Regions from separate parts of the Rhizobium sp. G187 genome, predicted to be linked through region 2. Evidence: predicted binding sites of a transcription regulator. Region 2 holds the regulator's gene; each other region holds the start of a gene.
What was found. Region 2 encodes LexA, which represses DNA repair genes until DNA is damaged. Its sites were predicted from a motif close to TGTTCNNNNTGTGTTCNG; they were not measured.

Region 1 (10,283 bases), on a different contig from region 2:
CATGCCGATCCTGAAGGAAAACCCGAAGGAAGCTGAAATCGTTTCTCACCGCCTGATGCTGCGCACGGGCATGATCCGCCAGCAGAGCCAGGGCATCTATTCCTGGCTGCCGCTTGGCAAGCGCGTGCTCGACAAGGTGAACGCGATCATCCGGGAAGAGCAGAACCGCGCTGGCGCCATCGAGCTCTCCATGCCGACGTTGCAGTCGGCTGAGCTCTGGCAGGAAAGCGGTCGTTACGAGGATTACGGCAAGGAAATGCTGCGGATTCGCGACCGGCAAGACCGGCCGATGCTCTACGGTCCGACCAATGAGGAGATGATCACTGACATCTTCCGTTCCTCCGTGAAATCCTACAAGAGCCTGCCGCTCAACCTCTATCACATCCAGCTGAAGTTCCGTGACGAGATCCGTCCGCGCTTCGGCACGATGCGCTCGCGCGAGTTCCTGATGAAGGATGCTTATTCGTTCGACCTGACCCAGGCCGACGCGATCCATTCCTACAACAAGATGTTCGTCGCTTACCTGCGCACCTTCGATCGCCTCGGACTGCGCGCTATCCCCATGCGCGCCGACACCGGTCCGATCGGTGGCAATCACAGCCACGAATTCATTATTCTCGCTGATACCGGCGAATCCGAAGTTTTCTGCCACAAGAGCTTCGTTGATTTTGACATTCCGGCGGTTGATACCGATTTCGACAGTGTCGAGGGCCTGCAGGCGATCTTCGATAAATGGACCTCGGTCTATGCGGCCACATCCGAAATGCACGACGCGGCCGCATTCGATTCCATCGGCGAAGGCGAACGTCTGTCTGCCCGCGGGATCGAAGTCGGTCACATCTTCTATTTCGGCACAAAATATTCCGAGCCGATGGGTGCCAAGGTGCAAGGTCCGGACGGCAAGGAACACCTGGTCCATATGGGCTCCTACGGGATCGGACCGACACGCCTCGTTCCGGCCATCATCGAAGCCTCACATGACGAGAACGGTATCATCTGGCCGGCGTCCGTCGCGCCATTCGATGCGGTTGTGATCAACATGAAGGCGGGCGATCAGGCCTGCGACAGCACCTGCGAGCGCCTCTACGCAGCCTTGCAGAACGCTGGCAAGGACGTGCTTTACGATGACACCGACGATCGCGCCGGCACCAAGTTCGCAACAGCCGACCTGATCGGTGTTCCGGTCCAGGTGATCGCGGGCCCGCGTGCTGTCGCTGCCGGCGAAGTCGAGCTCAAGGACCGGAAGACAGGTGCCCGCGAGACGCTGACGATCGAAGCTGCGATCAATAAGCTGACCGCCTGATAGCGAGTAGCAAGGAGTGACAATGGCGAGCCAAGCCGCTGGCAACGAGACGGCAGGGTCTGGGAAAGCCGGCACTGCACGAGCCTTTTCCGGCTTCGAACGCATGGTGGCGTGGCGCTACCTGCGTGCCCGCCGCAAGGAGGCCTTCATCTCGGTGATCGCCGGCTTTTCCTTCATTGGGATCATGTTGGGCGTTGCGACCCTGATCATCGTCATGGCGGTGATGAACGGTTTTCGCACCGAGCTCGTCTCCCGCATTCTCGGGATCAACGGCCACATGATCGTTCAGGCGATCGATCAGCCGCTCAGCGATTATGCGGGCCTTGCGGAGCGTATGAGTGCAGTGCCAGGAGTAACGATGGCGCTGCCTCTGGTCGAAGGCCAGACGCTGGCTTCGGGTCGCGAGGGCGCGGGTACCGGTGCGCTTGTGCGGGGCATTCGCCCGGACGACCTGACGAAGCTTGCCACCGTATCGAGCAATATTCGCCAGGGCGACATGGTTGGATTTGCTGCGGGGCAGGGAGTTCTGGTCGGTTCGCGCATGGCGGCCCAACTGGGCCTGTCTGCCGGCGATACGATCACACTTGTTTCGCCAGAGGGCGACGTGACACCGCTTGGCGTCAATCCGCGAGTCAAGTCCTATCCGGTCTCGGGCATTTTCGAGATCGGCATGTCGGAATACGATGCCTCGATCATCTATATGCCGCTCGAAGAGGCGCAGCTCTATTTCAACGTTGAGGGCATCGTTCAGTCGATCGAGCTCTTCATCCAGGATCCGGATGCCGTCGATACGCTGCGCCCGCTGATCGAGCAGGCGGCGGGACGGCAGATCTTCATCACGGACTGGCGCCAGCGCAATCAGACCTTCTTCTCCGCCCTGCAGGTTGAGCGGAACGTGATGTTCATGATCCTGACGCTGATCGTGCTTGTTGCTGCCCTCAACATTATTTCCGGCCTGATCATGCTGGTGAAGGACAAGTCGAGCGACATCGCCATCCTGCGCACCATGGGCGCGAGTTCCAGCGCTATCATGCGCATCTTCTTCATGACGGGTGCTGCGATCGGAACGGCAGGCACTTTTGCCGGCGTTCTGCTCGGTGTGCTCGTCTGTCTCAACATTGAGTCGATCCGCCAGTTCTTTTCCTGGGTCTCGGGCACTGTTCTCTTTGATCCGGAGCTGTATTTTCTCAGTCAGTTGCCGGCCGACATGAATGCGAGCGAGACCGTATCCGTCGTCATCATGGCGCTCGGCCTGTCCTTCCTGGCGACGATCTTCCCGGCCTGGCGCGCGTCAAAGCTCGATCCGGTCCAGGCCCTGCGTTACGAATGAGGATGCCGATTCCGATGGCCAATGACATCGTACTATCGCTGACCGGCATCGACCGCCATTATGGCCAGGGCGAGACGGTTCTTTCGATCCTGAAGAGTGCCGACTTTACCCTGCGCACCGGCGAAACCGTGGCACTCGTTGCGCCTTCGGGCACGGGCAAGTCGACGCTGCTGCATGTTGCCGGATTGCTCGAACATCCAGACGCTGGCGAAGTCGTAATCGGCGGTGTCTCTTGCCAGGATCTCGGCGACGAGGCGCGCACGGCCATCCGCCGCAATTCGATCGGTTTCGTCTATCAGTTTCATCATCTGCTGCCGGAATTCTCGGCACTGGAAAACGTCATGATGCCGCAACTGATTGCTGGTCTGCCCAAGGCCGATGCGGCGGAGCGGGCGCAGCAATTGCTTGATTACATGCGGGTAGGCCACAGGGCGGACCATCGCCCGGCCGAGCTGTCTGGCGGTGAGCAGCAGCGTGTCGCGATTGCCCGCGCGGTTGCCAATGCGCCGCTTGTCCTCTTTGCTGATGAGCCGACCGGCAACCTCGACCCGGAAACGGCAAGTTATGTCTTTTCGGCGCTGGAAGCGCTTGTTCGGCAATCTGGTCTCTCAGCCATGATAGCAACGCACAACCACGAGATCGCGCAGCGCATGGATCGCTGCGTCACCCTCATCGACGGAAAAGTCGTCGAAATCTCGATCTGAACTTCGACACATCGCTGCCTTCATTATGGCACGTGGGATTTTGTTCCCGCGTGTCCACGCGCTTTTTTAGGTTGACAATAGAACAATAAGGGAACAAAATAAAAACATAAACAGACGGGAGCCAGACATGACCGAATTGCTTCGTGACGTTGCTGCATTTGCCTCCATGACCGTGTTTGTTGCCAGCATGGCTGTTTTGATGATGGCACTGTGATTTTGACTTCCATGAAAGACCTGTAGAGAGACGCTTTCGCGTCGACGCCGTGTCTGGACTTCGGTATCTCAAGCACTGACACTGGTGCGATTCAGAAGATGCGAGGGCCGAGAGCATGGGCGAGGCGATTGTCGACAACGATGCATCCGCAGGAAGCGGAGAAGGTCCAGGCTTTGTCCATCTTCGCGTGCATTCTGCCTATTCCCTGCTGGAAGGGGCACTGCCTCTGAAGAAGATCCTCGGCAAGGCCGTCGCTGACGGCCATCCGGCGATCGCAATTACCGATACCAACAATCTCTTTGTCGCTTTGGAATTCTCCCAGAAGGCTCTCGGTGACGGCATACAGCCGATCATTGGCTGCCAGGTGTCGGTCGACATGGAGGATGGACATGGTGAGAAGCGGGGCGGCAACGGTCATATGCCCGACTTTCCCGCGATCGTGATGCTCGCTGCCGATGCCGCAGGCTATGAGAGAATGGTGGATCTCGTGTCGCGCGCCTATTTGGGCGGGGATGCCGGCCAACCAGTTCACGTCAAGCGGTCCTGGCTTGAGGAGACGGGGACAGAGGGACTGATTGCATTGACGGGTGCCGGTGGCGGGCCTGTCGATCGCCTCTTGCGCGATGGCAATCGAGCGGCGGCGGAAGCAAGGCTCGTGGCCCTGAAGGCACTGTTCGGTGACCGGCTTTATGTCGAGCTACAGCGGCATGGCAATTACGATCGCGCCCATGAGCGAAATATCGTGCAACTTGCCTATGATCACGATCTGCCGCTGGTCGCCACGAACGAGGCCTTCTTCCCCTCGCGTGGTGACTACGATGCACATGACGCGCTGATGGCCGTTGCACACAACGCCATCGTCTCGAATGACGATCGTTTTCGCCTGACCCCGGATCACTATCTCAAGAGCCGGGCCGAGATGCAGGCCGTTTTTGCCGATCTGCCGGAGGCACTCGACAACACCGTTGAAATTGCGCGGCGTTGTTCCTTCATTCTGGACACGCGCAAGCCGATCCTGCCGCGCTTTACGGGTGGCAGTGACGATCCGCAGGAAGCAGAGCGCGAGGAGGCGCTCGAATTGCGGCGGCAGGCGGTGGAAGGTCTCGACATGCGTCTGTCCACACTCGGCATGGCGAAGGGCTATGTCGAAAAGGACTATCGCGAACGGCTTGATTTCGAACTGTCCGTCATCGAGCGAATGAAGTTCCCAGGCTACTTCCTTATCGTTGCTGACTTTATCAAATGGGCCAAGCAGCATGATATTCCGGTCGGTCCCGGCCGTGGCTCAGGTGCGGGTTCTCTGGTCGCTTATGCGCTGACGATCACCGATGTCGATCCACTTCGGTTCTCCTTGCTGTTCGAACGCTTCCTCAATCCCGATCGCGTTTCCATGCCCGACTTCGATATCGACTTCTGCCAGGATCGGCGCGAAGAGGTCATTCGTTACGTTCAGCAGAAATACGGCCGCGAGCAGGTCGCGCAGATCATCACCTTCGGTTCGCTGCAGGCCCGTGCGGCTTTGCGCGATGTCGGTCGTGTTCTTGAAATGCCCTATGGTCAGGTTGACCGGATCTGCAAGCTGGTGCCCAACAATCCGGCCAATCCGACACCGCTTTCCAAGGCCATCGAAGAAGAGCCGAAATTCCAGGAGGAAATCGACAAGGAGCCGGTCGTCGGCCGATTGCTCGATATCGCCCAGAAGATCGAAGGTCTCTATCGCCACGCCTCGACCCATGCCGCCGGTATCGTCATCGGTGATCGGCCCCTGTCAAAACTCGTGCCGATGTATCGCGATCCACGTTCCGACATGCCGGTCACCCAGTTCAACATGAAATGGGTCGAGCAGGCTGGCCTGGTCAAGTTCGACTTTCTCGGCCTGAAGACATTGACGGTCCTGAAGACCGCAGTCGATTTCGTCGTCGAACAGCGCGGCCACAAGGTCGATCTGGCGGCCATTCCGCTCGACGACCAGCCCACGTATGAAATGCTGTCGCGTGGCGAAACGGTTGGTGTGTTCCAGGTGGAAAGTGCCGGCATGCGCAAGGCGCTGATCGGCATGCGGCCAGACTGCATCGAGGACATTATCGCGCTCGTGGCGCTCTATCGCCCGGGTCCGATGGAAAACATCCCGACCTATAATGCCCGCAAGCATGGCGAGGAGGAGATCGAGACAGTCCATCCTTCTATCGATTATCTCTTGAAGGAGACCCAGGGCGTTATCGTCTACCAGGAACAGGTTATGCAGATTGCCCAGGTCCTGTCGGGCTATTCGCTCGGCGAGGCCGACCTTCTACGCCGCGCCATGGGTAAGAAGATCAAGGCGGAGATGGATCAGCAGAGCGCCCGTTTCGTCGACGGCGCGATGAAGAACGGCGTATCCAAGCCACAGGCGAGCAACATCTTCGAACTGCTGGCCAAGTTCGCCAACTATGGCTTCAACAAGTCGCACGCCGCAGCTTACGCCATCGTGTCCTATCAGACCGCCTATATGAAGGCACATTATCCGGTCGAATTCCTGGCGGCGTCTATGACGCTCGATATGTCGAATACCGAAAAACTGGTTGATTTCCGCCAGGATGCCGGTCGCCTCGGAATTGAGGTCGTGCCGCCGTCGGTGCAGACCTCGTTCCGCCATTTTCAGACCGGTCCGAACAAAATCTTTTACGCGCTCGCCGCCATCAAGGGTGTCGGGGAGGCCGCGGTCGAGCATATCGTGGCGGTGCGCGGCGATACGCCTTTCGAGAGTCTTGAGGATTTTTGCCTGCGGATCGATCCGAAACAGGTCAACCGCCGTGTCATCGAAAGCCTGATTGCCGCTGGCGGCTTCGATTGCTTCGGCCACGACCGTGCCGAACTCATCGGCAGCCTTGACCGCATCATGGGTTACGCCCAGCGTGCGCAGGAAAATGCCGTGAGCGGCCAATCCGACATGTTTGGCGCTGGCGGTGCAAGCGGGCCGGAAAAGATCGCCTTCGCGCCTTTCACGCCTTGGTTGCCCTCTGAAAAGCTGATGCGGGAATTTCAGGTTCTGGGCTTCTATCTGTCCGCCCATCCGCTTGATTCCTATCGCTCGCTGCTCGACAAGCTGCGCGTCCAGAACTTTGCGGATTTTTCCGGCGCGGTAAAACAGGGCGCGACGGCCGGGCGGCTGGCAGGGACCGTGATTTCGCGTCAGGAGCGCAAGACAAGAACCGGCAACAAGATGGGTATCGTCACGCTGTCCGATGCCTCCGGTCAGTACGAGGCCGTGCTCTTTTCTGAGGGCTTGAATCAGTATCGCGATCTTCTCGAACCGGGCAAATCGCTGGTGATCACGGTGCAGGCGGAAGAGCGGCCCGAAGGTATCGGACTGCGCATCCAGACGGCGCAGTCATTGGAGGAGCAGTCGATCCGCATGCAGAAGGCCTTGCGGGTTTATGTCCGTGATTCCGGCCCCCTGCGTTCGGTCGCCGCTCATCTCAACACCCGCGGTGACGGCCTGGTCTCCTTCATCGTCATCAAGGACGATGGCCGGCGGGAAATCGAGGTGGAACTGACCGAACGTTTCCGTATCTCGCCGGAAATCGCCGCTGCCATGCGCTCCACGCCGGGGGTGCTGGACGTCGAGTTGGTCTAAGGCATGTTGGGTAATGGTGTTGCGGCTCATGCCTGTGCCGCAATGCCTCAGTGTGAACAATTATCGTTCAGCAGTTCGAAACGGTTGTGCTCTATAGATAGTCAAATATCTATGGGGGTGTTTTATGCGTACTGCCGATTTCAAAAGACTGGACAATTACCGTCCGCTCCGCGGTTTTTTATGGGCCGCCATTTTCTCGCTTGGCTTGGCCTCGTCCCTCGGAAACCTGTACAATTTGACGATCGCTGACCATTTGTTGGCCTTCAGTGCAGCATCACTCTTCCTTTATGGCCTCATCAAGTTTTTCCCCATGACGATCTGCAGGGTGAACCTGTTCTGGTCTGTTCTGTCGATCGTTCTCTTTGCCCTTTGGTTCGTTCTTTATTCGCTGTTTGGTGATATCGACCTAAACGCGATACTTTTTCATTTTCGCTATGATGTGGCATCAAACAACGTCGTGAAAACAACTCTCCACGACGCAATCCTCGCGGCTCTACCGTTTGCCTTCATGGCAGTGGGATGGTGTATTCTCGCGCGAATGTCCGCTGCGCTGCGGCTTATCAACTTCTGCTTGCCGATCGTGCTGATCGGTGCAAATCCGCTTTTGTGGTGGGGCGCGCAGCATGCGCTCGCACTTAGCGAGCCGCCTCCGGTTGATCTGGGATCACACTATGTGGTCGCCGATCCGCCAATCCAGACCTCGGTGCGGCCGAAGAATCTGATTCACATCTTTCTCGAAAGCGCGGAAAGCACCTTTTTCGATACCAGCCGTTTCGGCAATGTTGCAGATCCGCTCAAGCGGCTTTCACAGGAAGCGTGGATGGCCACCAATATTGAGCAAGTCGAGCAGACTGGATGGACGCTGGCTGGCCATGTTGCCGCAACATGCGGAGTACCATTGTTTGCGCTGGGCGTGATCAGGGAAAATTCTTTCGACCTGGTGGACAATCTCTTGCCCAATGCGCGGTGTCTGGGTGATGTGCTTGCGAAACGTGGGTATCAGAATGTTTTCCTGAAGGGGGCATCCCTCAATTTTGCAGGCACCAGGGGTTTTGCAGCCAATCATGGATATCAGCGCCTCCTTGGCTTTGACGAATTGCATCAGCGCTTTCCCGGACGGTCCAATGCGTGGGGCCTCCACGACGAGGACATGTTCGACGTGGCCTATGATGAAATTCGGGATTTGCAGCGTGAACAAGGCCCTTTCAGTGTGATGCTGACGACACTGGGCGGTCATAGTCCTGTAGGTTTCATATCTCCAGCTTGCGATGCTGAGCCATTTGTTACGAGCCAGCCGAACCACACGCTGGAAGGGTTCGCCTGTACCAATCTGTTGGTTGAGCGCTTCGTGAAGCGGTTGGGAGCGGATGGCCTTCTTGAAAACACCGTTGTTGTGATCCAGAGCGATCACCTTGCCATGCGAAACGAGGTTTATGGCAAGTTGAACGAGCAGCCGCGTCGAAACCTTTTGCTTGTTCTTGGAGTGGACAGGCAGGGCGTCCAGACAAAGCCTGCGTCAACGCTCGATATCTTCCCAACCATCCTGCAGGATCTTGGAATTGCGCCTCCCCAAGGCCGCGCCGGACTGGGGCATGCTCTACAGACGGACGATCCGACGCTGGTGGGTCTTTTCGGTGTGGCGGGTGTCAACCGTGCCATCCAGGATGCAGGACGTTTGCGTGATCGCTTGTGGGGCCTGGATGCTCCGTTGGGCGGAGACAGCTAGCCTCCCATTTCATCCCGCGTCAGCGTAATGAAATCAGTGCCCTTGCCTGTCTCGATGCTCGTACCATTGTCGGAAATCGTCAGCGAAGAACCCGCGCCGAGCAGTGTCTCGACGCGGCTGCGCAGGTCGTTCGGGATCTCGATGCGGGCGAGGGCAGCTTCGGCCGTGGAAAGGGCGCCATTGTCGGCTGGTTGTGTGATACCGAGGCGCGCCATCGCGCTGTTCGTCAGGTTGTCGGTAAGGGTTGCGCCGCGCCATTCAGCCGTGTGACGCTCTCGGTCACTGGAGGTGAGCACGAGGAAGTGGGTTCCCAAGCCGAGATGCGGGTCCCTGATTCCGACATCCGCCTCGAACAGTGGCTCAAACGCGCTCCGAACCAGGAGCTTGCCGGCTGCAGGCTGCGGTCGCCCGGCGATGTGATAGAGCGATTCCAGGAACTCTTCGGAGAGGATGCCGCCATTGTCGCCAATCTCGTGCGCAGCCCTGTAGCCTTTGATGGCGGCGATGGTCTTTGATCCGAGCACGCCGTCTGCCGTACCGGTGTCAAAGCCGAGTTCAGTCAGCATTTCCTGCACGTCGCGCACCTGGTCTGTCACGGTGCGGCGGGTGATCAGAATGCGCAATGCCGCTGGTTCCTCTGCCTCGCGAAGAATACCCGGCGCCGACCGTGTATTGGAGGCCGTCATTGCCACTTCGACCGGTTGGCTCCCGCGCAGTCCCGACGCGGGTTCCGGCCTGGCATCAGACAGAAGCGCGGGCGAAGGGGCTGGCAGGCTTGGTGCAAACAGGGCTGCGTGAACGATCTTGCGTGGCTCGATCGGAGCCTCGGTGATGATCACATGGACACCGCGCCGTGTCATGCCATAGAGCGAGCGTGCGAAGTCGCGAGGCAGCCTTACGCAGCCATGCGACGCCGGATAGTCAGGAATACGCCCTTCATGCAGGGCAATCCCGCTCCATGTCAGCCTTTGCATGAAAGGCATGGGCGCATCCGAATAGATGTTCGACTTGTGATATTTGCGCTTTTCCAGGATCGAAAACACACCCGAGGGGGTCCGGTGACCGGTCTTGCCGGTGGACACTTTGCTGGTTGCAACAAGGTCGTCACCTTCATAGAGCGTGAGCGTCTGTGTTGCTTTCGACACGAAGATCTGGAGCGGTCCGTCCGCGAACGCCAAAGCGGGGCAGACCAGGGCCGTGCTTGCAGCAAGGCTGAAGGTCATCAGAAAACGCTTGATCATGAACCACCACTGGAACCGAAATCGGGAAAGCCCGATGCTAGGGTGTGATGCTTAAGAAAACTTTCAGAAGCTGGCTGTGAGCCGGACCACGAGCATTTATACACGGATAAAAGCCGGCGGTAGCTTTGCGGTTCGCAGCCGTCTGGGCC
Region 2 (10,283 bases):
GCGCCGGGGACCACCCATTCCGGTGAATAGACGCCGAACAGCTGCTTCTTAACCCGCGCCGGGCTCGATAGCGGTCCAACGATATTGAAGATCGTCCGTGTCCCGAGTTCGACCCGTGCGCCGCCGACGTGGCGCATCGCGGGATGATGGAGCTGGGCGAACATGAAGCCGATACCGGCCTCGCGAATGCAGCGTGAAATCGTCTCCGGATCGATGTCGAGCTTCACGCCGAGTTGAGACAGCGCATCGGCCGTGCCCGATTTAGAGCTGAGCGCCCGGTTGCCATGCTTGGCAACCGGCACGCCGGCACCCGCAACGATCAGCGCTGCAAGTGTCGAGATATTGTAGGTGTTCGTGCCGTCGCCGCCCGTGCCGACGATGTCGATGGCATCGTCAGGTGCGTCTACGGTGATCATTTTCTGGCGCATGATCGCGACCGCACCGGCGATCTCGTCAACGGTCTCCCCGCGGACGCGCAGGCCCATCAGGAAGGCGCCGATTTGCGCCATGCTGGCCTCGCCCGACATCAGGATCTCGAACGCGTCACTCGCTTCCTGTCGTGTCAGCGGATGCCGCGTCGCGATCCTGGCAAGGAAGGGTTTTAAACCGGACATGGACACACTCCCCCTTGCGTCGTGTTAGCGGACGATGGCCTGCTGAGCCAGCGCCTGATTGATGCTGACGCCGTATTGTGCCTGCAGCTGGTTCACCATCTGGTCGAGAATGTCGTCACCGACGGCGTTCGCGAGTGACAGCAACTGCTGTTCTTCATCGGGAGCCACCATACCGGTCGGCTCGTCGCGTACGGCGGTCACCTTGAGCAGGATCTGCGTCGCCGGATCAGCGCCAGCGGCTGAGGCCGTTGTGCCGACGGGGCCGCCGAACGCCGAGAACACGGCGGTCGGGCCGAGAACGGCGTCTTCGGTACGGCGCGACAGGCCCGCCTTGCGCTCGACGGCAAGGCCGAGTTCGGTGGCAATTGTCTCTAGCGGTGTTCCATCCTGAACACGCTGGCGAAGGCTTTCGGCGCGTGCACCAAGAGCTGCTCGTTGCTGCTCGGCTGTCCAATCTGCGACGGCGCGATCCCTGACTTCAGCGAGCTCGCGATCGCGCTCGCTCTTGATGTCTGTCACCTCGAACCACAGGTAACCGGTGGTGCCGAGGTTCACCGCATTGGCTTCGAGCCCGATATCGGTGCGGAAAACTTCAGTCAGCACGGCATCACGCGCTGGAATGTCGGTGACTTCGGTTTCGCGGGTATTGAGGCCACGGCTGTCGATGTCGGTTACAGTCACGACCTGCAGCTTCAGCTGGTCTGCTGCTTCCTTCAAAGTCGAGCCGCCGGCGCGGAAATCCTCGAACTGATCATGGACGGCGTTGATATCGGCGATTGCTGCTGCTTCGGCAAGTTCCTTGCGGATCTCTTCGCGCACTTCGTCAAGGCTGCGGGTGCGGCCATCCTTGATATTGGTGACACGCAGAATGACGGGGCCGAGTGCGCCCTCGACCACCGGCGTCGTGCCGCCATCGGCCGCAACCGCAAAGGCTGCGTCGGCAATGGCAACATCGGGGAGGCGGTCACGGGTGTATTCGCCGAGCAGAACGTCGCTGGCAGTTTTGCCCTGATCCGTAACGAGCTGATCAAACGTGGTACCATTTTTCAATTCAGCCAGGGCGGCATCCGCGAGTTCGCGATTCTCGAAGCTCAGCTGCTCGATGGTTCTGCTGCCAGCAATGGTGAAGCTTGCTTTGCGGCGCTCATATTCAGCCGCAATCTGCTCGTCCGTTACAGTCGCAGCATCGGCGATATCGGAAGGCTCAAGCTTCACATAGGTAAAGGAGCGATATTCAGGCGCACGGTAGCGGGCTTTCGCTGTTTCGAACCAGGTCTTCAGCACTTCTTCTTCGGGAGCCTTCACGGGATCGATATTGGCATTCGTCAGCAACAAGTAGTCGATATCGCGATTTTCAAACCGATAGTCGCGGATCGCGTCGACCAGCACTTTCGGTGCAGCAAAGCCTTCCGACGTCGCGTCGACGATCTGGCTGCGCACGGCAACGCGAGAGCGTTCATTGATATAGTCTTCCTCACGCAGGCCTGCATTCCGCAACCGGCTGGAGAAGAGTGCGCGATCGAAATTGCCAGCCGTATTGATGAAGGCCGGGTCCTCGCCGATCAACTGCGCCAGGCGATCCTGAGACAGGCCGAGGTTCATATCGGACGCCAGCTGATCGAGCGCTGCGCCTGCGGCCAGCTGCGAAAAGACCTGGTTTTCGGCGCCGAGGGAGCGGGCCTGCTCTGTTGTCAGCTGTGTCCCGAAACGCCGGCTCATCTCAGCGACTGTGCGCTGATAGGCGAATGCGTAGTCACTGCTGGAGACGGCCTGATCCCCAACCGACACCACAGTGTCAGTGGTGGTGCTGAACAGGGATGCGGAGACCCCCCAGACGCCGAAGGAAACGACCAGAAGCAAAAGCAGCAACTTGGCGAAAATGGTCTGGGAAGCTTTTCTCATGAACACGAGCATCGGGACGCATAAACTCCTTGGCGGTTCGTTGCATCGAACGAATTGGGTGGACTTCCTTAGAACAAAGCCGCTGGGAAATGAAGGCTGTCACGACCGAAAACCGCAGTGATCACGGCGAGTTTCAGGTGGAGGCTCCCTCTTTGGCTCAACCTCAGCCCGGAAACGAAAAAAAGGCCGGACAATGCCGGCCTTTTTGCAGTGATGAAAAAGCGCTCAGCGCTCGGTCAGAGACTTGTAGTCGCGCTTCGGCGCGCCGGTGTAGAGCTGCCGCGGACGGCCGATGCGCTGTTGCGGATCTTCGATCATCTCGTTCCACTGTGCGATCCAGCCGACGGTACGGGCGAGCGCGAAGAGAACGGTAAACATCGTCGTCGGGAAGCCGAGGGCGCGCAGCGTGATGCCCGAATAGAAGTCGACGTTCGGGTAAAGCTTCTTCTCGATGAAATAGGGGTCGTTGAGCGCGATCTTTTCGAGCTCAAGCGCAACCTTCATCAGCGGATCGTCGCCGTGGCCGGTGGCTTCCAGGACCTCATACATGGTCTTCTGCATGATCTTGGCGCGGGGATCATAGTTCTTGTAGACACGATGGCCGAAGCCCATAAGGCGGAACGGATCGTTCTTGTCCTTGGCGCGCGCAATATATTCAGGGATGCGATCGACCGTGCCGATTTCCTGCAGCATGTTGAGCGCTGCCTCGTTGGCGCCACCATGGGCTGGGCCCCAAAGGCAGGCGATGCCAGCCGCGATGCAGGCGAACGGGTTGGCACCCGACGAGCCGGCGAGGCGGACGGTCGAGGTGGACGCATTCTGCTCGTGATCAGCATGCAGGATGAAGATGCGGTCCATGGCGCGGGCGAGGACCGGGTTCACCTGGTACTCTTCGCAGGGCACGGCAAAGCACATGCGCAGGAAGTTGGACGCGTAGTCGAGATCGTTCTTCGGGTAAACGAAGGGCTGGCCGACATGATACTTGTAGGCCATGGCAGCGATCGTCGGCATCTTGGCGATCATGCGGAGCGAGGCAACCATGCGCTGATGCGGATCGGTGATGTCGGTCGAGTCGTGGTAGAAGGCGGACAGCGCGCCGACGGTGCCGACCATGACGGCCATCGGATGCGCATCGCGGCGATAGCCGGAGAAAAACTTCGACATCTGCTCATGCACCATCGTGTGATGGGTCACGCGATAGTCGAAATCCTTCTTCTGTGCAGCGGTCGGAAGTTCACCGTAAAGCAGCAGGTAGCAGACTTCGAGGAAGTCACCCTTTTCGGCCAGCTGCTCGATCGGATAGCCGCGATGCAGCAGCACGCCTTCGTCGCCGTCGATATACGTGATCTTGGATTCGCATGAGGCGGTGGACGTGAAGCCCGGGTCGTAGGTGAATGCGCCGGTGTGCTTGTAAAGGGCCGCGATATCGATCACGTCGGGCCCGATCGTGCCGGCCTTGACGCCCAGGTCGACCGTCTTGTCACCGAGTTTCAAAGAAGCGCTTTTGTCCGTCATGCTGATCCTCCGGAATTGGCGGGAAGGCGCCTTGAAAAAGCCGCCATCGGTTAAGCGTGTGTTGTAGCTATATGATACCGAAGTTAATGCCAACCTATCCAAAGGGCAAATTGTGCATCGCGAAATCGGCAACAATCGAACCGATCGGTTCGAGGAAGTAAACGCCTCAAAGGTTGCTCTGCGTTGCAAATTCCGCACGCTTTGATTGTTTTTCGGAATGTCTTATGGTCTGGGCGCGGGCGCAGTTGTCGACCCGGCGGGGGCGCGCCGAATGGTGGATTTGGCGAACAGAACGAAAGAGATTTCGGGGGCGGAGCCGGGGCCGTTTAAGACGGCACCGAAAGAGCGCTCAATTGATCGCACCGTCGAAATTTTTGCACGATCGGTACGGTGGTATCCTCCGCTGCGCCATCGCCTGAATCATCTGAACGTCGCCATCGTAACCGCTCTGCAGGAAGAGGCACGCCACGGCCATCTCTTTCTCTTCGTTCCAGTCTGGCTGGGCCTTGGGGCGGTAATCTGGTTCCTGGCACCCGCGCCGCCGTCAACCGTAATGCTTTCAGCGCTGCTGGCTGTGTGCCTTTGCGGAGCGATCGTCCGGCGGGCATCGGAACTGCATAGGGCCATGTTCTTGTCCCTTGCCCTGATGGCGGCCGGCATGCTGCTCGCAGGCTGGGAGACCCATCGTGCTGGCACCACGATCCTCGATCAACCGGTGGTGACGATTGCAACAGGTATCGTCGAGCGGCGGGAGGCGGGATCCGGCGCTGAATGGCGCTATGTCGTCCGACTGACGGCAACGGCCGAGCCGACAATTCGCCGCCGGCCAGAGCGCGTGTCGCTGCTGGCCCGCAGCCGGCATGAGCCGGTGGCCATCGGCGCTGTCATCACTGGACGCGTGCGGCTATCGCCGCCTTCGGGGCCTGCTTTGCCGGGCATGAATGACTTTGCCTTCCAGAGCTACTACGCAGGCATTGGTGCGGTCGGCTTCTTTCTCGGACCGCCAGCATCGGCGGGTCTTGATCCCGAGGCTCGCAACGGGTGGTTACAACGATTCGACAAGGCGCTCTTTTCCTTCCGTGATCGGATCTCCAGCCGAATCCGTGATGTCCTGCCGGGCGATACCGGCGCTTTTGCTGCCTCCATCATCACGGGCGAGCGCCGTTCCATGTCACCCGAGGCGACCGAGGCGCTACGGGTGTCCGGACTTGCCCATATCACGGCGATTTCCGGACTGAACATGGCGCTCGCCGCGGGCATTTTCTTCGTAGGGCTTCGCGCCACCCTCAGCCTTTTGCCGGTCATAGCCCAACGGGTTCCAATCAAGAAACTGGCGGCTGGCGGCGCCCTTGTCGCAACGACGGGCTATGTGTTGATCTCCGGTTATCAGATCTCGGCCCTGAGAGCCTATCTGATGACGGCCATCATGCTGACAGCCGTCCTCCTCGATCGACCAGCGATCAGCCTACGCAATTTCGCACTGGCGGCCATCGGGATGTTGGTTGTTCAGCCGTCATCGGTGATGGGGCCAAGTTTCCAGATGTCTTTTGCTGCGACTGCAGCCCTGATCGCCGGTTACGCCGGATGGACGGCAAAGCCGCCGCCGCTCCTGCCCAGGGGCAGATCTTTGCCGGCGCGATTCGTGGCGGCTGCCGGAAAGTTTGCGGGCGGTACACTTGCGACATCCCTGATCGGTGGCATGGCCACCGCCATTTTCTCAATTTCGCATTTTCATCGTCTCTCGACCCATGGACTTGAGGCCAATCTTGCCGCCATGCCCCTGATTTCGGTTGTGGTGATGCCGGCCGGTTTCGTCGCCATGCTGCTGATGCCATTTGGCCTCGATGCACCTTTTCTTTGGGTGATGGGGGCGGGGCTGGATCTTGTTATGGTCGTGGCGCACACCGTCGCTGCCTGGGGCGATGGTTATGTCTTCCCGCGCCAGCCGGCCTGGTTTATTGCCGGAACCGTTCTTGGCCTGCTGCTCTTGACCTTGCTGCGCACGCGGCTCCGCCTCGTCGGCGCATGCCTGTTCATCGTGACGGCGGCTCTGGCGTGGTTGGCGCCCCTTGAAAAGCCTTCCAATCTTTTTGTCAGCGAAGACGGCCGCCTCGTCGCCTTCTTTGTCGATACGGACCGCGGCATCCTCGCCACCAATAAAAAGAAGCCGCCAGCTTTCCTCTTCGATCAATGGCGCCCGGTTCTCGACGTTGACACAGTGGCCGTCCCGATCGAGGCAGACGTTCCGCCGTTGCCTGAGCGAGCGGCTTGGAGCCCGGATACCGTGCAAAGCGGGGACGTCAAAGATTCTTCACGACAAGGTCCGCCACGGCAAGAATTGAGCGATACCGATCAAAGAGAGGCAGCGAAGATCTTTACGGAACTGGTGCGCAAGGCGACGCCGAAGGCATTCACCTGCCTGAAAGGCGCCTGCGTGGCAAAGTTTAGCACCCGGACACTCATGACCCTCGATCGGCCGGATCTCCTCGGCGCAGCGTGCGACACCGCCGACATCGTTATCCTAGCCTCGCGAAGTCGTATGTCCCAATGCCGGTCCGGCACTATCCTCTTCACGGAGAGCACCCTGCGCATGAGTGGCGCGCTAGAAATAGAAATCGCACCGGGACGCGGAAAGAAAAGTTCGATCCAAGTGCGCGCGGCCTTCGACGGCCTGCCGCGCCCCTGGACTGCACATCGCCTCTACGACTGGCGTACAGGTGAGAGCGCAGACAAGCATGATAGTGCGACCATGGCCGGCATACGATGAGCACCGAAGCCGACCATAAGAGGCTGTCCTCAGTGATAGCGGCGGATCAGCCCAACCAGCTTGCCCTGAATCTTCACCCTGTCTGGGCCGAAGATTCGGGTTTCATAGGCTGGGTTCGCGGCTTCAAGCGCAATAGAGGCACCCCGACGGCGGAAGCGCTTCAATGTTGCTTCTTCGTCATCAACCAGGGCGACGACAATGTCGCCGGGATTTGCATTGGACGCATTTCGAATGATGACCGTATCACCGTCGAGAATGCCGGCATCGATCATCGAGTCGCCTTTGACCTCGAGAGCGTAGTGCTCGCCCGAGCCGATCATTTCATGGGGCACTGAGATGTCATGGGTGTTGTTCTGAATGGCTGAAATCGGAACGCCCGCTGCAATCCGCCCCATGACTGGTACAGTAACCGATGGGCTGCGCTCTTCACTCGGTGCCTTGACGACCGAAGGGGCAGGCGGCTTGCCGAGACTGCCCTCAATGACGCTTGGCGAAAAGCCACGGCGTGGCTGCAGGCTCTGCGTATAGGCCTCGGGCAACTTTATAACTTCGAGGGCTCGCGCCCTATTCGGCAGCCTGCGGATAAAGCCGCGTTCTTCAAGTGCCGTGATCAGTCGGTGAATGCCTGATTTCGAGGCGAGATCCAGCGCATCCTTCATTTCGTCGAAGGAGGGCGGAACGCCCGATTCTTTCATCCGCTCATGGATGAAAAGAAGCAGTTCCTGTTGCTTTCGCGTCAGCATATCCGATGCCTCATCAATGAAACAAATCCAGAACGGACCCTATATGTTCCATTTGTGTTCCGCAAGTGGATAAATTTCCGTGAAGATCACAGCAGAAAATGCGATAGGCGGGGGAAGGTGGGTTTTTGCACCGAGATTGGTGTATTGAATGCCGCCGGCGAGAGGAAAAGGGTTGGCGATGCTAAAGGAGATCGAGCGGACATTGCTCGGCAAGCGTGAGTCGGATCTTACATCTTCGGAGAAGCGCGTTCTCGCGCGCGCCCTCGAACGTCGTGTCGTATCGACAGATGCAAGTCAGGAATTCCAGGCGGATGCGACAACCGGTCAGAGACTGGCCGACTCGATCGCCCGGATCGGCGGCTCCTGGGCCTTCATCATCGGCTTTTTCCTGTTTCTGACAGGCTGGACCGTTACCAACACCGTTCTGCTGGCCAGCAATGCACTCGATCCTTATCCCTTCATTTTTCTCAATCTCATCTTGTCCATGCTGGCTGCCATTCAGGCGCCAATCATTATGATGAGCCAGAACCGGCAGGCCGAGCGCGATCGTTTCATGGCTGCCAAGGATTATGAGATCAACCTAAAGGCTGAAATCGAGGTGCTGGCGCTCCATCACAAAATCGATGAGCAGGTTCTGACGGAGTTGCGCGAGGCACGGCGCGAGCTCGCCGAATTGCATCACGTCATCAGTGCACTTTCGAATCCGACCACCAACACTCCGCAATCCTGAGCAGGAGCTGGACATGATTGAAGATAGTCAAGCATCACGCGCCATCGACCATCTGGTGCTGCCGGTTGGATCTCTTGATCAGGCAAGGGCTCGGCTGTCCGCGCTCGGTTTTACCGTGGCGAGCGATGCGCGCCATCCCTTTGGCACCGAAAACGCCTGTGTCTTCTTCACCGACGATACCTATCTTGAGCCCTTGGCGGTCGGTAGCCGCGAGGATTGCGAGGTCGCGGCAAAAGGCGGCAATGTGTTCGTTGCCCGTCATCTTGCCTTTCGGTTCCGTCGTGATGAGGGTTTGTCGGCCGTTGTCGTCAAGTCTGATGGTGCCGAAACGGATCACAAGCGTTTCGTCGAAGAGGGCATGAGTGCGGGTGAGGTGCTTCAGTTCTCGCGGACCTTTCGGTTTCCCGACGGGCGAACTGCGGATGGCACGTTTCGTCTCGCCTTCGCCGCCGATCTGCGCGCGCCGGACTTCTTCGCCTTTGCCTGTCAGCGGGTGAATGTCTTGCCGGTGGATCGCGGGTTGCTAGCAGTCCATCCGAATGCGTCAATCGGCTTGGCGCGTGTGGTTCTCGTTGAAGATAATCCGAGCGACTTCCAGTATCTGTTCGAAACGGTTTTGGCGCAGCGCGACGTCACGGCCCATTCCTTCGGTCTGTCGATCCAGAGTGGCAATGCGGTGGTCGAGGTGCTGACGCCCGAAGGTTTTGTCGCCCACTACGGCCAGACGGTGGTAACGGCGGGCAGGGGCTTGATCGGCGCGGCCGTTGTCATGACGAGCCGGGATCTCGGCGTGACAGAAGCCTGTCTCGCTGCTAATGGCGTCACCTATCAGAGAAAGGGCGCGCGCATTGTTGTCGCGCCGGAAAAGGGCCAGGGCGTCGCCTTTGCCTTCGAGGAGATCAAATGAGTAAGGCTACCAATTCTGAAGTGACCGTTGGTGAAGGCGCGGGTAAGGCCGTTTTCTCGCAAACGGGCCGTTTTGCGCTGATCGCCGGACCCTGCCAGATGGAAAGCCGTGATCATGCCTTCATGATCGCCGGCCAGCTGGTTGAGCTCTGCCGCGAGCTCGGCCTCGGTCTCGTCTACAAGTCGTCCTTCGATAAGGCAAACCGTACGTCGCTTTCGGCCGAGCGTGGTATCGGCCTCGAAACAGCAATGGAAGTCTTTGCCGACATCAAGAAGGAATTTGGCGTTCCGGTCCTCACCGACATCCATACCGAGGAACAGTGTGCGGCCGTTGCACCGACTGTGGACGTTTTGCAGATCCCGGCCTTTCTGTGCCGCCAGACCGATCTTCTTGTTGCGGCCGCCAAAACAGGACGTGCCATCAATGTCAAGAAGGGTCAGTTTCTGGCGCCCTGGGACATGAAAAACGTGCTGAACAAGCTGAATGCCAGCGGCAACCCGAATGTCCTTCTCTGCGAACGCGGCGCCTCCTTCGGCTATAACACGCTCGTCTCCGATATGCGCTCTTTGCCGATTATGGCGGCCATGGGTGCACCCGTCGTCTTTGATGCGACCCATTCAGTGCAGCAGCCCGGCGGGCAGGGTGGTTCTTCTGGCGGCCAGCGCGAGTTTGTCGAGACGCTTGCCCGTGCGGCGGTGGCTGTTGGCGTTGGTGGTCTGTTCATCGAGACCCACCAGGATCCCGACAATGCACCGTCGGACGGCCCGAACATGGTCAAGATCACCGACATGCGGCGCCTCTTGGAAAAACTGATCGCCTTCGACGATATCGCCAAGGCTGTCTGAGAGGTATTTTCGGCGCTTCAAACGGTTCAAGCCCGAGAAGCGCTAGCTCCCTCCTTTTCAATCGATTGAATATCGATCTTTCTTCACTCGATCTGTCATTGTATTTTCCCGATCATCGGATAAGACAGGGGGGACTCAAAGGCGGGTCTGGTGGCTCCAAGGCCCTGTGACCGGCCTCCGAGCCTTGTCAATTTTCCGTCCACAGGGAGCGAACATGACCGCCATTACCGACATCATCGGCCGCGAGATCCTCGACAGCC
Region 3 (10,283 bases), on a different contig from region 2:
ATCGGCATCATCGGCGCTATCATCGCCAGCAGCTTCCGCAGGTTCTGCCTGAACAGCAGCGGCAGCAACGCCACCCTGGGCCGACAGGTGGGCAGCTGCTTCTTCAGGAGAAACGCTGTCTGCACGATAACCGAGACCCTTCAGGATCTCTTCCATATCATCTGGCGTCGCACCGAGAATGGACAACATTGCCGTCGTCGCGGTGAAGCGGCGGCCGTCATAGGCGCCGTCCGGGCGCGAGCCAGAACCCGGTTTCCACTGCAACAAAGGCCGGATCAGATCAGCCAGGCGCTCGAGAATGTCGATACGCACGGCCCGCTTGCCGAGGAAGCGGAAGCCAGCCAGCTTGTAGAATGTGCGCTCAAAGTTTGCATCGGTGACAACGGAGGTCCGCCCTGCCGCCAGAACCGGAATGAGATCGCCGTAGCCCGGCTTGTCCAAGCCGTCATTTTTCAAAGCCCAGAGCAGCGTGATCATCTCGGCTGGCGCCGGCTTCAGCAGTGCCGGCATGAAGATGTGATAGGCACCGAAGCGAACGCCATAGCGACGCATCGAGGCGCGACCGTCCTGGTCAAGCGACTTCACATCGTCAGCAACGTCGCGGCGGAAAAGCACACCAAGGTTCTCGACGAGCTGGAAAGCGAGACCCTTGGCAAGACCCTGAAGATCCTCCGCGCGGGACAGATCGTCGAGCGGCTTCAGGACGGTCGAGATGTGATGATTGACAAAGCGCTCGACACGGGCAGCCACGTGATCACGGGCATTACCGGTAAGCTGCTCGTCAGCAAGCAGGAGGACCCGCGGATGAAGAACATGATCGGTCCCGATCAGACGCGCGATGGGATCGCCGAGCCAACGGACGACACCGTCAGAACCAATGGCAAAATCACCGTTGCCGGAAGCATGCAGACGGGCAGCCCGCGCTTCGAACTCCAGCGCCAGCGCCTTGTGTGCAGCAGTCTGCACGGCCTTCGCGTCCGGCCCCTCGCCACCGGAGATCGGCGTGAACCGGAACCCGGAGAGTTGCCCCATGGCATGGCCTTCTACGAAGACGTCACCGTTCACACTGATTTCAGCTTCCAACATCGCATTCTCTCTCAAGCGCTTCATGAGCACAGATGTCCTGCGGTCAACAAAGCGTTTCGTCAACCGTTCATGTAACGCATCGGATAATCGGTCCTCGATTTCCCGCGTCTTTTCTTGCCAGTGTGTCGGATCGGCAAGCCAACCGGGCCGATTCGACACGTATGTCCAAGTTCTTATCTGCGCAATACGCGCCGACAACGTGTCAATCTCTCCATCCGTGCGATCCGCTCTGCGAACCTGCTCGGCCAGGAAATCCTCATTCACCGTCCCTCGTCGAACAAGATCGAAGTAGAGGCTCTGAATCAGATCAGCATGCTGTGCCGGTGTAATACGCCGATAGTCGGGCAAGGCACAGGCCTCCCACAATTTTTCGACGCGCTCCGGCCGGTCGGTGATATCGGACACCTCCGGATAGCGCGATAGATATTCGAGCGACTGCTGGTCCGTCGCCGGCAGCGCCCGCGTTAGCCCCTCGACACGCGGCGTCGCATCCAGGCTCCGCTGCAGGGCCGCGACGGAGGAGAAATCGAACCGCTCCGTGCGCCATTGCAAGACCTTGACCGGATCGAACTGATGCGTTTCGAGCCGCTCCACGAGTTCATCATCCAGGGGATCAACACGACCGGTCACCCCAAAGGTACCATCCTTGACATGCCGACCGGCGCGACCCGCGATCTGTCCAAGTTCGCCGGGATTGAGATTGCGGAACTGATAACCGTCAAATTTTCGATCCTGAGCAAAGGCAACGTGATCGACATCGAGATTAAGGCCCATACCGATTGCATCCGTCGCAACCAGGTAGTCCACATCGCCCTCCTGGTAGAGACCAACCTGCGCATTGCGGGTGCGCGGGCTGAGCGCCCCAAGCACAACTGCAGCACCACCCCGTTGGCGCCGGATGAGTTCCGCGATCGCATAGACCTCGTCGGCAGAGAAGGCGACGATTGCCGTCCGCTGCGGCAGGCGGGTGATCTTCTTCTGTCCGGCATAAAAGAGTTGCGACAGGCGCGGCCGTTCGACGACGGTTATGCCGGGCAGGAGCTGAAGCAGGATCGGCTTCATGGTCGCCGAACCCAGCAGCAATGTCTCCTCGCGTCCGCGCAGATGCAGGAGCCGGTCGGTAAAGATGTGACCACGCTCGAGATCGCCGGCAAGCTGGATCTCGTCGATCGCGACAAAGGCTACTTTGGTCTCGCGTGGCAAGGCCTCTACCGTGCAGACCGAAAAGCGCGCATTAGGAGGGGTGATCTTCTCCTCGCCCGTAATCAGGGCGACATTCTTGACACCAACGCGCTCGACCACCCGCGTGTAAACTTCGCGCGCGAGCAACCTAAGGGGCAGACCGATCATGCCCGAACCATGCGCAACCATGCGATCGATGGCGAAGTGTGTCTTGCCCGTATTCGTCGGCCCCAGCACTGCAGTAACGCTGCGACCACTTAAGATCATGGGATGGCTGTTCAATGAACGCTCCGCTCGTCGGGCCATCCACCTCGTCGAGGATCCGGCACCAGTGTCGAGACACATGGCCATGAAGTTCGGCAAAGGCAAGGTTATTTTGGCCGCCTTCGACCAAAAACATCGAGCGCCTGCACACACAATGCGACATCACCGGCAAGGAACAGCGGGCGAACGAAACGGAGACGAATCGATGACTCGACCGGATTCGTGCTTTGTTCCCGAGTTCCAGCTTCCGAGACAGAGTACGAGAATAAACGACAGATTGCGCGCGATGGAACCTCGCCTTCCTACCGGACGTTCCGGGCGGAAAGGATTGCCTCATGAAACTGTCGCCTCCCCAACCCGAATGGATCTCCGCCCAAGCCGGCGGGAAGGACTTCGTGTTCATTCATGGGATGGTCATGGCGCCATCCTTTTGGGCAACCTACGCGCCAGAGGTTGCCCGACAAGGACGTGCCGCCGCTTACCCCCTACCGGGTCATCATCCATGGCAACTTCCAGCGCCGGGTATTCACTTCGACGCGAAGGCCGTTGCCGACGCTTACGCGGAGGCGATCAGGCGGGATTTTGATGGCCGTTCGGTCACCCTGATCGGCCATTCGACGGGCGGTTTCGTTTCCTTGCTGATCGCCATGCATCATCCCGACCTCGTCCACGCCGTCATCCTGATGGGCGCGTTTGCATGCGGACGCTTTGAGGGGCAGGAACGCCTGCCGGCAAAGCTTCTCCGCATTCCAAAAATCGGCCCGTTCCTGTTTCGACAGTTTTTCCTGCGCTGGATTTCGACCCAGGAGCAATTCCGCTGGGGTTCACTGGAATGCGTTTTCGATCGTGCATGCCCATGGCAGGATGAGCGGGCGGTTGCCGCGATGGAAGGTGTCCGCAAAGATCTGCTGCAAGCCCGGCCGGAAGACATCGCGGCTTGCATCCGTTTCATGTCATCCACGACGCTGCTGCACGGACTGACGACGATTTCGGCACCGGTCTTGAACATAGTAGGCGCCAATGACGCTATCGTCCCGCCCGCACATCAGTTGCGCGTCTCAAAGCTGCTGCCGCAGACGCAAACAGTCATCCTCGGCAATTGCGGTCACCTGCCGATGGTCGAGCACCAGCGCAAGACGGAGCGTATCATTGAGACATTCGTGCGATCCCTGGAGATCAGATCCAAGCCAGCGATACATGAAACACATCTCAGCACGGCATCGGTATGGGCGCGGCTGGGTTTGTCAGCGCTTGCCAAGCAACCGTTTGACGCGATGGAACAAAAAAACAGGGCTCGCGTTCATCCAGCACACGAGGTGAGTTTCACCAAGTCGAAGGAGAGGGCCATAAATGTCTACAATTCTCATCGTAATTTTGATTCTGTTGCTGATCGGGGCACTTCCGAGCTGGGGTCATAGCCGCAGCTGGGGCTACGGTCCGTCAGGGGGCCTGGGGCTCGTACTGCTCATCCTCATCATCCTGATGTTGATGGGTCGAATCTAACGTCACTCTCATAAGGTTTAGGACCATGAAAAAGATCTTTCTGGCAGTAGCCCTGATTGCCCCTCTCGCAGCCTGCACTGCCACGGAACGCGGTGCATCCGTCGGTGCCGCAGGTGGCGCCATCATTGGTGGCGTGGCCACCGGCAATGTCCGCGGCGCAGCCGTTGGCGCAGCAGTGGGTGGTGTCGCTGGCGCTCTGATCGGCAACTCGCAGGAACGCCGTGGCTACTGCGTCTATCGCGATCGTTACGGCCGCACCTACGAAGCACGCTGCCGCTAAGCGTATAACACACTCAAAAAAGGCTGCCGATCTCATGGATCGGCAGCCTTTTTCATGCGTGCATTAACACTTCGATCAAAGCCGGAACGAAGCCGGCCCGAATCGCAGACATAGGGATATTCCGGTTTCGTTCACCGCTAGATATTGTGATTTTGGAATCGGCTAACCACAGATCACTGTGGAAATTAACGCCTGCGGCAGGACTGATATCTACTCGTGTTAACGCTTGAGCCTGACGATCGAAAACCGATGTGCCTATCGGTTTTCGATCTGTCCAGATCAAACGAAGAACTGCCCACCATTGGCGGAGATCGTTGAACCAGTGATGAAGCCCGCATCGTCGGAGGCAAGGAAAACGACGCAACGCGCAATCTCTTCAGGCTCTCCAAGCCGACCGACGGGGATCTGCGGAATAATCCGCTCGGCCAGTACCTTCTCGGGGATCGCACGGACCATTTCAGTTCCAATATAACCTGGGCAGATGGCATTGACGGTGATTCCCTTGGCCGCCCCCTCCTGCGCCAGCGCCTTTGTGAAACCGAGATCGCCGGCTTTCGCAGCGGAATAGTTCGCCTGCCCCATCTGACCCTTCTGGCCGTTGATCGAGGAGATATTGATGACGCGCCCGAAGTTCCGGTCCCGCATGCCGCCCCAGATTGGATGTGTCATGTTGAACAGGCCTGTGAGATTGGTGTTGACCACCTCCCCCCATTGCTCAGGCGTCATCTTGTGGAACATCGCATCACGGGTGATCCCCGCATTGTTGACGAGCACTTCGACCGGGCCAAGAGCCGCCTCGACAGCAGCAATCCCGTCTACGCAGGACTGATAGTTAGACACGTCCCATTTGAAGACCGGAATTCCGGTTTCGCTCTCGAAGGCCTTCGCCTTTTCTTCATTCCCGGCGAAATTGGCGGCCACCTTGTAGCCCGCCGCCTTCAGCGCCACCGAAATCGCGGCACCAATGCCGCGCGTTCCTCCGGTTACCAAAGCCACTCTGCTCATGCCCGTCCTCCCCTTTTGTTTGTTTAAACTGTCCCATCTGGGTCACGCCGAGCCGCTTCCCGTCGCTCCGGCATGCCTCGCCCTTCCTGGCTATTCGCCAGGAGGGCAAATGATTGTTTGAGGGTAAGCTGGCTTCATCGCCGGCCCGGTATCAGAAAGCCTCGAGGCACATGGCGACACCCATGCCGCCACCGATGCAGAGCGTCGCAAGTCCCTTCTTGGCGCCGCGGCGCTTCATCTCAAACAGCAGCGTGTTGAGAATACGGGCACCCGAAGCCCCAACCGGATGGCCGATCGCGATCGCGCCACCATTGACGTTGACGATCGAGGTGTCCCAACCAAGATCCTTGTTCACTGCGCAGGCCTGGGCAGCAAACGCTTCGTTAGCTTCGACGAGATCCAGGTCGCCGATCTTCCAGCCGGCCTTTTCAAGCGCCTTGCGCGAGGCCGGGATCGGCCCGGTGCCCATGATTTTCGGATCAACGCCAGCCGTTGCCCACGAGGCGATGCGAGCGAGCGGGACAATCCCGCGCCGCGAGGCTTCGGCTTCCGTCATGAGAAGAGCAGCTGCGGCGCCATCATTGATGCCCGATGCGTTACCAGCGGTTACCGAGCCTTCCTTGTCGAAGGCAGGCTTCAGCTTCTGCATGCTTTCGAGCGTGGCGCCCATGCGAATGTATTCGTCTTGATCGACGATCACGTCGCCTTTGCGACCGGGCACTGTGACCGACACGATCTCGTCCTTGAACCGTCCCGCGACCTGGGCTGCCTCGGCCTTGTTCTGCGAGGCAACGGCGAAGGCATCCTGCTCATCGCGGCTCAGTTGCCATTGGCGGGCGACATTTTCAGCGGTCGTGCCCATATGGTAACCGTAAAAGGCATCGGTCAGGCCATCTTTGATCATGGTGTCGACCAGCTTCAGGTCACCCATCTTGGTGCCATTTCGCAGATGTGCGCAATGTGGCGCCATCGACATCGATTCCTGGCCGCCCGCAATGATGATCCTCGCATCACCGGTAGCAATTTGTTGCATACCGATGGCGACAGCGCGCAGGCCGGACCCGCAAAGCTGATTGAGCCCCCAGGCGGTCGCCTCCTGCGGAATGCCGGCCTTGATCGCCGCCTGTCGAGCAGGATTCTGGCCTTGGCCAGCCGTCAGGATCTGGCCCAGGATCACCTCGTCCACTTCGCCGGCCTCGACACCTGCGCGTTCGAGCACGCCCTTCAGCACGATCGCACCAAGATCATGCGCCGCAACACTCGACAATGCACCGTTGAAAGAGCCGACGGCCGTTCTGGCGGCGCTGGCAATGACGATGGACGGGGTGGTCATGGACGTATCCTCCGATGCGTTATGGTTGAGAAGAAACTGACAAAGACTTCCACCGGTGTCAAACGAGATAAAAGCCCGCGCTTCCTTCTTTGGTTGCACTGCCATGACAAACATCAATTGCTCTTCGTGCATTGCACAAAGAGATTGTCACCGGGCTTCATTTGCGCTTACATTCGTCGCTGGGAAGAGCAAAAATAACCGAAAAACGACGGGTTAGGAGACCGCAATGGCCAAAGCCGATGGCGAAATCACGATCAAGAAATACGCCAATCGACGCCTCTACAACACCGGGACCAGCACATACGTCACGTTGGAAGACCTGGCCAAGATGGTCAAGAAGGGCGAGGATTTCGTTGTACAGGATGCGAAGTCCGGCGAGGACATCACGCATTCCGTTCTGACCCAGATCATCTTCGAGCAGGAATCCAAGACCGGCAATACCTTGCTTCCGATTTCCTTCCTTCGTCAGCTGATCGGCTATTACGGCGACCAGATGCAGATGGTGGTGCCAAGCTTTCTCGAACATTCGATGAAAGCCTTTACAGAACAGCAAAGCCAGATGCGCGAGCAGGTAACCAGGGCTTTCGGCGATAACCCGCTATCGAAGAACCTGCAAATGCCGATCCAGCTGATGGAAGAGCAGGTCAAGCGCAATACCGAAATGTTCCATCAGGCAATGCAGATGTTTTCGCCCTTCGTGGCCGGACAACAGCCGGCCAAGGAAAGCCGCAAGGCCGAGGCCAAGGACATTGACGACCTGAAGGAGCAGCTGCGCTCCCTGCAGAACAAACTCGACAATCTTTGAAAGATCTGCGGCGGATCGCGTCCGCCGCAATCCCCGCTTGCGCTCCTGCAAGCAGATTAGAGACCGATGGAAATATCGCGGGTTGCCGTTCTGTTGGAAATCGTGAAACCGGCAACCACATCGATGAGAGCAATAACCATCAGGCTGAAGAACAGCTGCGTTGCAGCGTCCCGCACGAGCAGGAACTCCACAAGGAACGCAATGAAAACCAGCATCGACAGCATGTGATTGAGAAGGGAATGACGACTGCTCATCGTCGCCTTCAACACTTCCACGAACAGAACGATAAGTGCCGTCAGCACCAGCATATCTCCAAGTGTGACGGTCCATATGGCACCGGAGAGCATCGGAACAGCCGCAAGGTTTCCAGCGAAAGCTTGGACACCAGGACCGAACATCACGATGTTGTAGAAGACAAACGGTATCAGCATCAGCGGCACGGCAACGAACATCTGCAATCCTTCAGCTTGTGGATGCCGACCCGATCGGCGGCGTTCTGCCGCACACTGTAACGATGCTTGCGTTAAAAAAGCAAAAGGCCGGCATATAGCCGGCCTTATACAACAAGAAAATGCGCCTGAATTATGCGCTTTCCTTCGGGGTCAGCACCTGGCGACCGCGATACATACCGGTCTTCAGATCGATATGGTGCGGACGGCGCAGTTCGCCGGAATTCTTGTCTTCGACATAGGTCGGAACCTTCAAGGCGTCTGCAGAGCGGCGCATACCGCGCTTGGACGGGCTTGTTTTTCTCTTCGGTACAGCCATTTTCGTTACTCCACGTGACGGTGCAAACCAGGATTAGCGGCCTCTTAGAAGCCGGACAGAACCTGTCGCAAACTCTGATTTTGGCGGGCTTATACATGCCCACTAGGGGTTTGACCAGTCCCCGGATTGATTTTTTCGACCCAGAGAGCCGACAGGTCACGCCTCATCTTCAGGGACGATCCAGCTTTCTGCCAGCGCGGCCGTCTCCCAAGCCTGCCAGGCGGGGTGAGCACGCATAGTCGCCATGTAGGCAAGCGTCTCGGGATCGCTGACAAGGTCATAGGCGGAAAAGCGATTGACCACAGGCGCGAACATGGCGTCGGCAGCACTGAAGCCACCAAAAAGGAAGGGACCACCGGAGATCTGGCGCAGGTCGCGCCAGATGTCCTCGATCCGTTTTACGTCGCCTGCTACACCGTCCGGCAGCGCGATAGCCTTGACCGGACGACGGATATTCATCGGACAGGCGCCCCTCAGCGCCCGGAATCCCGAAAGCATTTCCATTGAAACCGATCGCGCCATGCTGCGAAGGGCAGGTTCGCTCGGCCACAGGCCGGCATCGGGAAAGAGCTCCGCAACGTACTCGATGATCGCTAGCGATTCCCAAACCCGAACGGTGCCATGATGCAGAACCGGAACGCGACCGGTCGGCGAGAGCTCACGAAAACGAGGCGTCGTGCCGCCCGGACCAAAGGGAATGAGCTCCTCGCGAAACGGAACCCCTGCTGCGGTCATTGCCATCCAGGGCCGCAACGACCACGAGGAATAGTTCTTGTTGGCGATATACAGGATCAGTTCGGCCATGGACGCCTCCAATTCAGATCTTGCTGATCATAGGAGCCGCAGGGGTAAACGACCAACGAGACTTGTTGATCTCAATCATAGAGACAGGTGATGTATTCACCCGATTGCCGAGCCCGCCGGTCAACGACATTGGCCAGCCGCTTGAGACCGGATCCAGGCTTGCTGGCCACCCGATTGATCGGATTGGGGAGAGAGACAGCCAAAAGGGCCGCCTGTTGGCGGCTCAGCTTCGCGGCAGAGGTCTTGAAATGGTGCCGCGCCGCCGCCTCGGCACCGTAAATGCCCGGCCCCCATTCAGCGACATTGAGATAGATCTCCATCATCCGTCGCTTCGGCCAGATAAAATCAGCGGCAATCGCGAGCGGCAGTTCGAGCGCTTTGCGAACGAAGGAGCGACCATTCCATAGAAAGAGATTCTTGGCCGTCTGCATGGGGATTGTGCTGGCACCGCGTGTCGCCTCACCCGCCATGGCATCATCGATGACCGACTGCAACTGCCCCCAATCAACGCCACCATGATTGCAGAACTGCCCGTCCTCGGACATCATCACAGCCCGAACCAGATTGGGGGAGATATCGTCAATGTCGACCCAGCGCCGATCATACCCCTGAAACGTCACGAGATCGGCCAGCATCAGGGTCGAGACGGGGCGCACGAACTCCAGCCGATAGAGCAGGATTAGCAGATAGGGCGAAAAGACCAGGATCGCTAAGACAAGCAGCCCCTTGCGCAGCCACGTCGCCCGGAAACTGCGCCTTGCTTCTGGCGGCTGCTCCAGTCGTTCCTCTTCCACAATCTCGACGTCGTTCGGCAATGATCTCAAGCCCATGATCGATGACGCCTTCTCATATCTGGCTGCAGAGGGGATGACCAGTCCATGTCGCTGCTATCCCGCCTCCACCCACTTAAATTCCCGTTGCCTGACACCGGGCGGCATGCCAAATAGCCGCCATGGATCAGGCAGCAAGCGCTTTCGAACACAAGCTCCGAACTTTCGCCGCGGACGTCGAGGCTCGTCTCGCACGCCTGCTGGACGGCATGCTCCGCCCGGCAGAGATCGCCCGCCCCGCTCGCCTGATTGAAGCCATGCACTACGGCGCCCTGAATGGCGGCAAACGGCTGCGTCCTTTCCTCGTCGTGGAAGCAACGCGTCTTTTTGACGGTCCCGCGGATGCCGCCCTGCAGGTTGGCTGCGCTCTCGAATGCATACACAGCTACTCGCTTGTGCATGACGACTTGCCCGCCATGGACG

Region 1: dnaE (DNA polymerase III subunit alpha) is a predicted target of LexA. The motif match lies at 3,416-3,433, and genes of this name have one in related genera.
Region 3: ACSV9I_RS13290 (helicase-related protein) is a predicted target of LexA. The motif match lies at 2,750-2,767, and genes of this name have one in related genera.

The regions. Positions count from the first base shown of each region.
Region 1 covers NZ_JBPUGM010000009.1:98,254-108,536, forward strand. Annotated here, with positions in the region: gene proS (proline--tRNA ligase) at 1-1,303, shown strand, start outside; gene ACSV9I_RS20670 (lipoprotein-releasing ABC transporter permease subunit) at 1,326-2,633, shown strand; gene ACSV9I_RS20675 (ABC transporter ATP-binding protein) at 2,648-3,337, shown strand; gene dnaE (DNA polymerase III subunit alpha) at 3,667-7,167, shown strand; gene ACSV9I_RS20685 (sulfatase-like hydrolase/transferase) at 7,292-8,893, shown strand; gene ACSV9I_RS20690 (L,D-transpeptidase family protein) at 8,890-10,134, opposite strand; gene ACSV9I_RS20695 (YoaK family protein) at 10,283-10,283, opposite strand, start outside.
Region 2 covers NZ_JBPUGM010000001.1:740,908-751,190, reverse strand. Annotated here, with positions in the region: gene trpD (anthranilate phosphoribosyltransferase) at 1-614, opposite strand, end outside; gene ACSV9I_RS03535 (SurA N-terminal domain-containing protein) at 639-2,528, opposite strand; gene gltA (citrate synthase) at 2,742-4,031, opposite strand; gene ACSV9I_RS03525 (ComEC/Rec2 family competence protein) at 4,435-6,798, shown strand; gene lexA (transcriptional repressor LexA) at 6,828-7,541, opposite strand; gene ACSV9I_RS03515 (DUF1003 domain-containing protein) at 7,720-8,271, shown strand; gene ACSV9I_RS03510 (VOC family protein) at 8,285-9,178, shown strand; gene kdsA (3-deoxy-8-phosphooctulonate synthase) at 9,175-10,023, shown strand; gene eno (phosphopyruvate hydratase) at 10,238-10,283, shown strand, end outside.
Region 3 covers NZ_JBPUGM010000004.1:144,331-154,613, forward strand. Annotated here, with positions in the region: gene ACSV9I_RS13290 (helicase-related protein) at 1-2,535, opposite strand, end outside; gene ACSV9I_RS13295 (alpha/beta fold hydrolase) at 2,868-3,950, shown strand; gene ACSV9I_RS13300 (DUF3309 family protein) at 3,883-4,035, shown strand; gene ACSV9I_RS13305 (glycine zipper domain-containing protein) at 4,061-4,315, shown strand; gene ACSV9I_RS13310 (beta-ketoacyl-ACP reductase) at 4,595-5,320, opposite strand; gene ACSV9I_RS13315 (acetyl-CoA C-acetyltransferase) at 5,472-6,653, opposite strand; gene phaR (polyhydroxyalkanoate synthesis repressor PhaR) at 6,880-7,458, shown strand; gene ACSV9I_RS13325 (hypothetical protein) at 7,515-7,910, opposite strand; gene rpmF (50S ribosomal protein L32) at 8,041-8,226, opposite strand; gene ACSV9I_RS13335 (glutathione S-transferase family protein) at 8,383-9,030, opposite strand; gene mtgA (monofunctional biosynthetic peptidoglycan transglycosylase) at 9,102-9,860, opposite strand; gene ACSV9I_RS13345 (polyprenyl synthetase family protein) at 9,983-10,283, shown strand, end outside.